Regions from separate parts of the Peribacillus frigoritolerans genome, predicted to be linked through region 1. Evidence: riboswitches for the same ligand, from Rfam matches in the RefSeq annotation. Region 1 holds a riboswitch; the other holds the start of a gene.
The links. Region 1 has a riboswitch for thiamine pyrophosphate ahead of tenA (thiaminase II). Riboswitches for the same ligand answer to the same signal wherever they lie in the genome.
Positions count from the first base shown of each region.

Region 2: it holds a riboswitch for thiamine pyrophosphate, as region 1 does, so the genes downstream of both, tenA (thiaminase II) here and tenA (thiaminase II) in region 1, are expected to answer to the same signal.

Region 1 covers NZ_CP158190.1:1,518,692-1,523,650, forward strand. Annotated here, with positions in the region: gene thiM (hydroxyethylthiazole kinase) at 1-268, opposite strand, end outside; gene thiD (bifunctional hydroxymethylpyrimidine kinase/phosphomethylpyrimidine kinase) at 275-1,072, opposite strand; gene thiW (energy coupling factor transporter S component ThiW) at 1,041-1,562, opposite strand; gene tenA (thiaminase II) at 1,578-2,267, opposite strand; TPP riboswitch at 2,357-2,461, opposite strand; SAM riboswitch class I at 2,619-2,723, shown strand; gene ABOA58_RS07535 (Fur-regulated basic protein FbpA) at 2,898-3,086, shown strand; gene ABOA58_RS07540 (aspartyl-phosphate phosphatase Spo0E family protein) at 3,340-3,522, shown strand; gene ABOA58_RS07545 (GNAT family N-acetyltransferase) at 3,591-4,097, opposite strand; gene ABOA58_RS07550 (GDSL-type esterase/lipase family protein) at 4,317-4,959, shown strand, end outside.
Region 2 covers NZ_CP158190.1:2,397,806-2,402,764, forward strand. Annotated here, with positions in the region: gene ABOA58_RS11765 (2-keto-4-pentenoate hydratase) at 1-393, shown strand, start outside; gene ABOA58_RS11770 (MFS transporter) at 419-1,780, shown strand; gene ABOA58_RS11775 (hypothetical protein) at 1,853-2,041, opposite strand; TPP riboswitch at 2,282-2,411, shown strand; gene tenA (thiaminase II) at 2,547-3,230, shown strand; gene ABOA58_RS11785 (ECF transporter S component) at 3,245-3,829, shown strand; gene ABOA58_RS11790 (ABC transporter ATP-binding protein) at 3,842-4,959, shown strand, end outside.

The DNA.
Region 1 (4,959 bases):
CCGGGATATCCAGGTCATTTGCCGTCTTACCGGCAATCTCCATTGCTTCCAAGGCTTTATCATCGATCGTACCGAAATTCAGGACCAATGCATCCGCTAATTTGACCATATCCGCCACTTCTCTTGGGCTCGATGTCATCACTGGTGAACCACCGATGGCAAGGGTGGCATTTGCACAGTCGTTGACCGTAACAAAGTTGGTGATTTGGTGAACGAGTGGTTTTCTTTCTTTTACCTTTACGAATAAATCAGCTGCGGAAACCTTCATATTAAGTCACTCCGTTCTTTTTTTTGAATATGAATGAAAATGATGGACAGGTCCATGACCTTTACCGATTGAAAAACTATTGCGTATCGCTTCAGAAATATAAGTCTTGGCCTGTTCAATCGACTCTTGCAATGGCAGTCCATTAGCCAGGTTTGATGTAATGGCGGATGATAGGGTACAGCCCGTACCATGAGTGTTTTTTGTATGTATGCGCTCTCCCTTGATCCAGTGGAAGTCAGTTCCATCATAAAAAAGATCATTTGGATTTCCCGCTGCATGGCCCCCTTTAAGTAAAACGGCTTTGGGACCCATTTCTTGTATTGAAATGCATGCCCTGTAGAAATCTTGTTTCGTCCGAATCGACAAGCCAGTAAGTACTTCCGCTTCCGGTACATTTGGTGTTACAAGTGTTGCAAGCGGAAGCAAATCCATTTTTAAGGCGGAGACAGCCTTTTCGTCGAGCAAATGGTGGCCGCTTTTGGAAATCATGACAGGGTCAAGGATAACGATGGCAGGCATGAAGGTTTTAAGGGACGCAGCGACTGTTTCCACGATTTCTTTTGATCCAAGCATGCCTATTTTTACTGCATCGACAGGAATATCTTCAAAGATAGCTGCAATTTGGTCCGATATGATAGCTGTTTCAATTGGCTGTACTGAACGGACTTCCATTGTATTTTGTGCGGTTACGGCTGTTATTGCAGACATTCCAAAGACCCCATGTGCAGAAAATGTTTTTAAATCCGCTTGTATTCCAGCACCGCCCCCTGAATCAGAGCCGGCGATGGTTAATGCTGTTTTCATAAAAAAACCCCTTCATATAATTATTTTTTAGAAGTATTTTAAGTAATATGAAAGCTAAAATCGCACCTGCGAATGAACTGAGCATAAAAGCCGGTAAAAAACCAAAAAGAGCCGCTTTTTCTCCTATTAGGAGGATGGCAAGTGGATAACAGGCCAGGGAACCGAGAATGCCGGTCCCGATTACTTCACCTAAACAAGCGAATTTTAAGCTTTGTGTTTTTCGATAAAGGATGGCAGCCAAAAGTGCACCGATCATGCTGCCGGGAAAGGCGAATATTGAACCGGTACCAGACATGTTTCTAATGATGGAAACTAAGAAAGCTTGTGTCACAGCATAAGCAGGCCCCAATAGAACGGCCGTGAGGACATTTGCCAGATGCTGAATAGGAAAGACCTTTGCAAATCCTGCAGGGATGAAAATAAATGAACTGGTCAGCGTCGTTATAGCCGTGATCATGGCAGTTAACGTCAGTTTCTTGATGGGATTCATCATCATGTCTGCGACCTACAGCGGCCAATCCTGCTCATTTTGAACCATATCCCAGAATAAATATTCATATCGGGAAGTAACCAAAAAGTGCTTTTCTAATCTAAGAAGTTCCTTTTCTGGCATGCCTTCCGTCAATTCTTCCAACAATGCGATCAGCCACTTGTGTGCTTCCCCGAATTCAGGTGATGAATAGGACCTTATCCAATCTGCGTAGCGATTGTTTTCCAATGCTGCTCCATTTTGTTCTTTTAGTAGCAAACCGATTTCATAATAATCCCAAGCGCAGGGCAGGAGACAGGCGATCAAGTCTGCCAAAGTCCCATGCTGAGCTGTATTTAGCATGTAACCTGTATAGGCTAGAGTGGTGGGAGTAGGTTCTGTTTCTTCCAATTCCTTGGCACTGATCCCGAATTCGGAAGCATATTGCCGATGGATATCCATTTCCACTTGAAGGGTTTCATTTAAAATGCTCGCAAACTTTGCCATGGTTTCGATGTTATGAGCTTTGATGACACCTAAAGCAAAGAGCTTGGAATAATCCATGAGATAGATATAGTCCTGCTTCAGGTAATAGGCAAATTTCTTTTCAGGAAGCGTGCCGTTTCCAATTGCCTGGACAAAGGGATGTGAATGGTTCCTTTTCCAAATCTCTTTTGCCCGTGCATGAAGTCTATCACTGAATGTTTCTGTTTTAATATTCTCCATTGTTCATCCTCCTTTAGAATGGTTCCCGTTGATAATGAAAAACCCCGTTCCTGAATACGGAACGGGGTAGATGGATATAGTCTGTAAATGGACGATATCATCCACTTCCCTCCGCCGGTATGAGCCGGTTCAGGTTCAAAGGGTCCGGAACTATTTCCATCTCAGTCTTAAAAAAGACTCCCCTAGTGGTGTGAATTGTATGTAATTACTGACATCATATCAGAAAGACAAGAAAATGCAACCCGTATTTGAAGAGAGAGCACATTATGTCCAGGAAAAAAGGGAGAACCAGGTAATTGACTTTTGATGATTATTAGGATAGAATCATTTCTACATCATTTATATATCGAATTCTTATCCAGAGAGGTGGAGGGACTTGGCCCAAAGAAACCTCGGCAGCGGACCCGTTTTGGGAACTGTGCTAAATCCAACAAGCATATGCTTGGAAGATAAGAAGAGCCGTACGGACACTGTCAGCCTCTTCTTGAATTAGAAGGGGCTTTTATTTTTGGAAATAACGTTTAGTGACATAATAGAAAAGGTATATATAATTTGGTGAAAATCAAACAAGTTGATAAAGTTAGCTAACTAGAAGCAGGCTCTAGGATGACTAGGAAAGGAGCCATTTACATGGCAGAATTATTTAAGAGGATTGAACAGAGGAAGGCAAAGCTCATTGAAGAGCTATTGGCCAATGGAGTATACAAAACCTCTGATGAAAGGCACCTTTATGATGCCCCATTAAAAGTGCTCGAAGATGAATATAGGATAGTTATAAATAGACCTAATAACGAGTCACCTTCTGAATGGATGACATAGTAAGCGATGGACTATATTTTGGGTTCTGGGATAAGGTATATGATGTAAGCATTCACAGTCTACACTAGTGGATGCTTTTTTGGGTTTAATAGAAAATGACATAAAATATACATAATTAAAGAATAAAGTAGGTGTTTTGTCACATTTGACCTATAAAATAACACATTTTATTTCTGGAAAATAGTTGATTTTAACTAGTAGTTTCATTATGATGAAAGTGTAAAAAAATTGAATAAATGGGAGGTGGCATATAATGCCTTGCCGTAAGGTAACTATAGAAAGAATTGAAGAAAAGAGACAGGAAATGTTCAAATTAGCAGCAAGTTACGGCTTAACAAGTCTGCTAACTGTTCAAGCCAGTCAAGAATTGGATACGCTATTAAATGCGTTAGCAAGTAAAAGAGAGTCTGAATATTTTTCCCTCCAAAAAGCATAAATTAGCCAATTCGACCTGTATTAATTTGAAAAAGCTACTGCTCAAGGCAATAGCTCTAAAGAATTATATTAAATATCGACACGTTTACCGAGAATGATCAAATCCCGCTCAATGCCATCCAGCTCGGCAACTTGAGGTAAATGTGCCCATTCTTCAAACCCGAATTTGGAAAAAAGCTTAAGGCTCGGTATATTGTGGGCGAAAATGAAACCCAATATAGTCTTAATACCTAATTTTGGACTCAATTCAATTGCCTTTTGAATCGAAATTTGTCCGATTCCTTTTCCCCGGAAATAATCATCAATATAAATGCTGATTTCGGCAGTGAAATTATATGCCGGTCGGCCATAGAAGGATTGAAAGCTCATCCATCCAGCAGTTTTCCCTTCTATAGTAATGATATATAGCGGTCTACTTTCTGAATGATGTTCCTCAAACCATTTAACCCTCGATTGAACGGATACAGGCTCCGTATCCGCCGTGACCATTCTTGAAGCAATTGTCGAATTATATATTTCAACAATTCTGGGTAGATCAGATAGTTCTGCCTCTCTAAACTCTATGTGCTCTTCCATGATTTAAACTCCTAACTATCATTTATTCAATCTCCAGAATGAAGGGTAATCCCGTTTTTTGTTTAAGGGACGGTAAATGACACTCAATCCATTGAAAGTTTTTTATTATCATACACTCTTTACTCTTTATCTGACAATTCCTTTTTTATGTTACGTCTGCAGGTTTTTGGGGTATGTAAAGGATTAAATACTTCTAGTAAAAAGACAGAGGAGAACCAAATGAAAAAATTGTCAGTTTTTTTGATTATAGTACTGGTTATATGTTTTGCTGCATATGAGTTTCAGGCCTCGGAGTCGGAAGATGTGCAAAGGGTGATGGCTTTTGGAGATTCGTTAACCTATGGAAAAGGGGATAAGGACGGGGAAGGATATATAGAAGGCCTGGAGGATGAATTGAATAACCCGGAATCGGAACAAAAGGTGAGTTTTTGGAATTACGGTATAAAAGGCCAGGAAACGGATGGGGTGATGAAACAGCTTGATGATTACCGCATTAAAACGAAACTTGATGAAGCCGATACTTTCATCGTTTATATCGGAACGAATGACTTGATCAATAGTAACGGCGGGGACTTGGAGAAAATCAGTGATCGTAAAATCAATGAGGGTAAACGGGAGTATATCAGCCATCTGAAAAAGATTACGGCAACACTGATAAAGGCAAACGATAAAGCGGATATTCTGGTAGTGGGACTATATAACCCGATTAAAGGAAATCAAAAACTTGAAAAGCACATTCGCGATTATAACCAGTCAATAAAGGGAATAGCGGATAAAGACAAAAGGATGTTATTCATTCCTACGAATGATCTTTTTGAAGGTAAAAAGAAAACAGAGTATTTCAGTGATAAGTTACATCCGA
Region 2 (4,959 bases), 880 kb from region 1:
TGTGTATTTCTTGCTCTTGAAGTTATTGACAGCCGTTATAAAAACTTTTCTTTTACACTTACCGATGTAGTAGCGGATAACGCATCCTCAGCCAAAATCCTGCTTAGCAATCAAGCTTATTCACCGTATCACACGGACTGGGCTCAAGCAGAAGTTACGCTTTATCAAAATGGTGAAATGCAAAAGAGGGGTCGCGGTGAAGCTGTGCTCGATCACCCGATTCATTCGATTGTGGAGCTTGTAAAAATGATTAACCGGGAAGGACTTTCCATCCAGGCTGGAATGATTGTTTTAGTAGGCGGAATTACAGATGCCGTATCGATACAGGCAAGCGATGAAATAATAGCAGATTACGGTGAACTAGGGAAACTGACATTACATGTTATAGCGTGAAATATGGCAAAGAGGAGGGAATATATTGCGTGAGGTCAATGCTTCGGAAGTGGTAGGTAATAGTAGATTTGGCCGTTTTCATATAATGGTCTTCATGTGGTGTTTGTTCGCAATTACCTTTGATGGATTTGATATAGCCATGTACGGAGTAGGTTTGCCTTTGATGATGGAGGAATGGAACTTGACGCCAGTCGAAGCTGGCGGAATTGCAAGTTACTCATTGTTCGGTATGATGGTGGGAGCACTCATTTTTGCACCTCTTGCGGATAAAATAGGGAGAAAAAAAGTGCTTGCCATCTGTATATGTCTATTCAGTGTTTTTACATTACTTTCAAGTTTTGCCCCGGATCCTGCCTTTTTCTCGGTTATGCGATTTATAGCGGCCTTGGGAATGGGAGGATTAATGCCAAACGTCATCTCCCTAATGGCGGAATACTCACCCAAAAAGAATAAGGTTCTCATTGTAACCGCTATGTACTGCGGTTATTCTATCGGAAGCATACTCGCTTCTTTAATTGGAATGTATGTGATGGAACAAATGAGTTGGAGGGTTTTGTATTGGATAGGGGCGCTTCCCTTGCTGGCACTGCCATTCTTCATGAAGCAATTTCCTGAATCGCTTTCCTATTATGTTATTCGAAAACAAGGAGAAAAGCTTGCTGGAATCCTGAATCGCATTGATCCAGACGGCGACTATAAAGAGTCGGACGATTATGAGTTTGCCAAAGTCCAAGAAAGGGCAAAGGGCTTTCCAGTCAAGAAACTCTTTGAAAATAAGCGCACTCTTAGCACATTTGCGTTTTGGGTAGCTGCCTTTAATTGTTTACTTATGGTATACGGACTCAATACATGGTTACCCAAAATCATGCAGCAGTCCGGATACGGCCTTTCATCCAGTTTATCTTTCAATCTTATATCGGGAATAGGACAAATTGGCGGATCGATAATTGGAGGGTATTTAGTTGGGAAAATAGGCCATAGAAGAGTACTTTTATCCCTCTGTGCCATGGGTACGGTCTGTTTTGTTATATTAGGTTTGACCTCAAATGCAGCAGCATTATATATTCTGATCGCTTTTGGAGGGGCCAGTACAGTCGGCACGATGAATTTGGCCAATACGTATATATCCGAGTATTATCCGCGGGAGATAAGGTCCACCGGGATAGGTTGGGCCTTGGCTTTTGGTAGAATTGGAGCGATTGTTGCCCCAACATTAATAGGATTACTGCTCGCTGCTAACTATTCACCACAAAATGCATTCATGGCCTTCACGGTTCCGAGCATAATGGCTGCCTTGGCGTTACTCGTTGTGAAAGAGAGGTATGGCAGCTATGATAAACTGCAGCTTGAGGAAAATATAAAACTAAAAGCTACATCGAATGTATAATATTGTTCTCTAGTAGATGGCCTATATGTCAGCGGACAGTCATGCAACTGTTCCCTGCCATATAGGCTATTTTTAGAGAATAAAAGATTTCACGAGTAAAGTTGGAGAATTCACGAGTAAACCAGCTAAATTCACGAGTAAACAGGCCAAACTCACGAGTAAAACAGCTAAATTCACGAGTAAAACGGCCAAACTCACGATTAAAGCAGCTAAGCTCATTAGTAAAACGGCCAAACTCACGATTAAAGCAGCTAAACTCATTAGTAAAGCAGCAGAAATCCCATGTAAACATCAATTTCACGAGTAAAACGGCCAAACTCACGAGTGAATTACGTAGCGAAACCCATTGATTAAAGTGCCGTTAAACTGCTGGGTAAATGGGGGTTATGCAAGATTGAAAGGTTAGTAACCCTAAATCATTAAGTTGAAAACTTTCCGTAATACGTTTGACAATTGGATTTATCGTGTTAATATAAAGGCAAATGAAATTTAATATACAATTTGTACCACTAGGGGTGCTTTATAGGTGAAAGTTGATTTTTACCGCAGAAGCTGAGATTAAAGTATGACTTTAAGACCCTTAGAACCTGATCTGGTTTATACCAGCGTAGGGAAGTGGGGTCTGGAACAATACGTTTCTGTATTATTTCAAGTACAACCACTTTCTTTACGTTTAAGAAAGTGGTTTTTTGTTTGCAAAAAAAGGGGTGATAAAAGGTTTTTTTCCGTAACATTTCTTGAAAAATATAATTTGGAGGTAATGGACATGAAGTTTTCAGAGGAAATTCGTCAGGAAGCTGATCATATTTGGGAAGCTAGTTTTAATCACCCGTTTGTTGCAGGAATAGGAGATGGCACATTGCCATTGGAGTGTTTCCGTTTTTATGTCATGCAAGATTCCTATTATTTATCTCATTTTGCTAGAGTTCAAGCTTTAGGGGCAGTCAAAGCTACGGATTTACATACAACAAGCAGGCTTGCGGGCCATGCACAAGGAACATATGAAGCGGAGTTGAAGCTTCATGAGAATTTTTCTGAGAGATTAGGCATCACAAAAGAAGAACGGGATAATTTCAAACCTGCCCCGACTGCTTATGCTTATACCTCCCATATGTATCGTGCGGCATATTCGGGACATTTAGGGGATGTTATTGCAGCTATCTTGCCGTGTTACTGGCTGTATTATGAAATAGGTGAAAGACTGCAAGGGTGCATGCCGGAAGAGCCGATTTATCAAGAATGGATAGCGGCTTACGGAGGGGAGTGGTTCCGCACTTTGGTGGAAGAGCAAATTGCGAGGCTTGATGAGATTGCTGAAAAAGTGACAGACGAAGATAAGGAAAGAATGAAAGAGCATTTTATCCTCAGCAGCCAATATGAATACTCATTTTGGGAAATGGCTTATCGTTTAGAGACATGGCCTGTGCATAAGGAAACACTAGAAGTATAAAGGGGAATGAAACAATGAAAAAAGGATTGAAATTAACGGACATATTGGTCACGATCGTAATTGCGGTAGCATTTGGAATCGTTTATATCCTTTGGGGTTCGATCTATTATTCCGTTAAACCATTCGGGTTACATTTGGATCAACTTATTTATGGAATGTGGTTTATAGCTGGCCCCGTCGCCTTTTTAATTTTACGGAAACCGGGTGTGGCACTTTTGGCGGAGATAGCAGCAGCTTCCGGGGAGTTCTTTCTTGGTTCACCATGGGGGCTGACCGTGCTGTTATATGGGGTGGTACAAGGTTTGTTCGCGGAACTGGTGTTCAGGGCGTTCAAATATAAAAAATTCAATATGCCGGTGGCCGTTTTAGCTGCGATAGCTTCCTGCCTGGCATCAGTTATCATGGATTTTGCATACGGGGAAATAGGTGCGCTTTCTACTTGGAATCTATCGTTATTCATGATAGCGAGGTTTTTGGGTTCCATATTCTTTGCAGGTGTGACTGCTTATTATCTAGTTAAAGTCCTGGAAGCAACAGGTGTAACTAATCTTGTGCGTCCGGTTTCAAATAAAGATTATGCAGAACTGGATCAAAAGTAGAGGTTGAGGGCCATGGAACCAATCGTTTTTGTTGAAAAGTTAAGAATGAAATTTCCCGGTGATGAATCTTTAATATTCAAGGACCTATCACTATCGTTTGATCAAGGAGAAAAAGTGCTATTGTTGGGACCATCAGGATGTGGTAAGTCGACTCTTTTACAAGTGTTAAGCGGATTGATTCCAAATTCTATCGAAGTACCGATGAAAACGGAGAAATTGAAATGCCCTTCTTCATGGGGATATGTTTTTCAAGACCCTGATAGTCAGTTTTGCATGCCATTTGCCGATGAGGAAATTGCCTTCGTCCTTGAGAATCTTTCCGTCCCTAAAGAAGAAATGAAAGAGAAGATTCAAAATCATTTCCGTAAAGTAGGATTGAACCTGGGCCATACAAGTATTGGAACATTATCAGGCGGGATGAAACAGCGTCTGGCAATCGCTTCAGTATTGGCCCTTGAACCAGACGTGATATTTTTAGATGAACCAACCGCCATGCTTGATCCGGAAGGAACGAAAGAAATCTGGGAATTGTTGAAGGAAGTCGGACGAGACAAAACGGTTATTATCGTCGAGCATAAAATTGACCATGTTTTAGAATTCATCGAACGAATCGTGCTTTTTAACGATGACGGTCAAATCATAGCTGATGGTCCAAGAGACACCATTCTTTCACTATATAAAAATGAAATGAAAGAGCATGGAATTTGGTTCCCAGGTGTTTGGGATGAATATATACAGAAGTATGCACCGGTTCGGGAACACCCATTTACAGATGATTCACCTCTTATGGTTGTGCAGGGCTTTAGCGGTTTTCGGAATAAAGAGGAAAAAATCAAGGTGGAAGAGCTGAAGGTACATTCAGGGGAATGGATTGTAATCAGGGGGGAAAATGGCGCGGGGAAGAGTACTCTTTTGCATGCACTGATGCAGTTCATAAAAACGAATGGTAAGTATGAATTATTGGGAACACCCATTAAAAAGGTGAAAAATCCAACGGATCATATGACGTTTGTCTTTCAAAATCCTGAGTTTCAGTTCGTTGCAAATACTGTATATGAAGAGATTGCTTATTCATTGAGAATTGATAAAAGGCCGCAACAAGAAATAGATGAGAGAGTCCGCTCATTGCT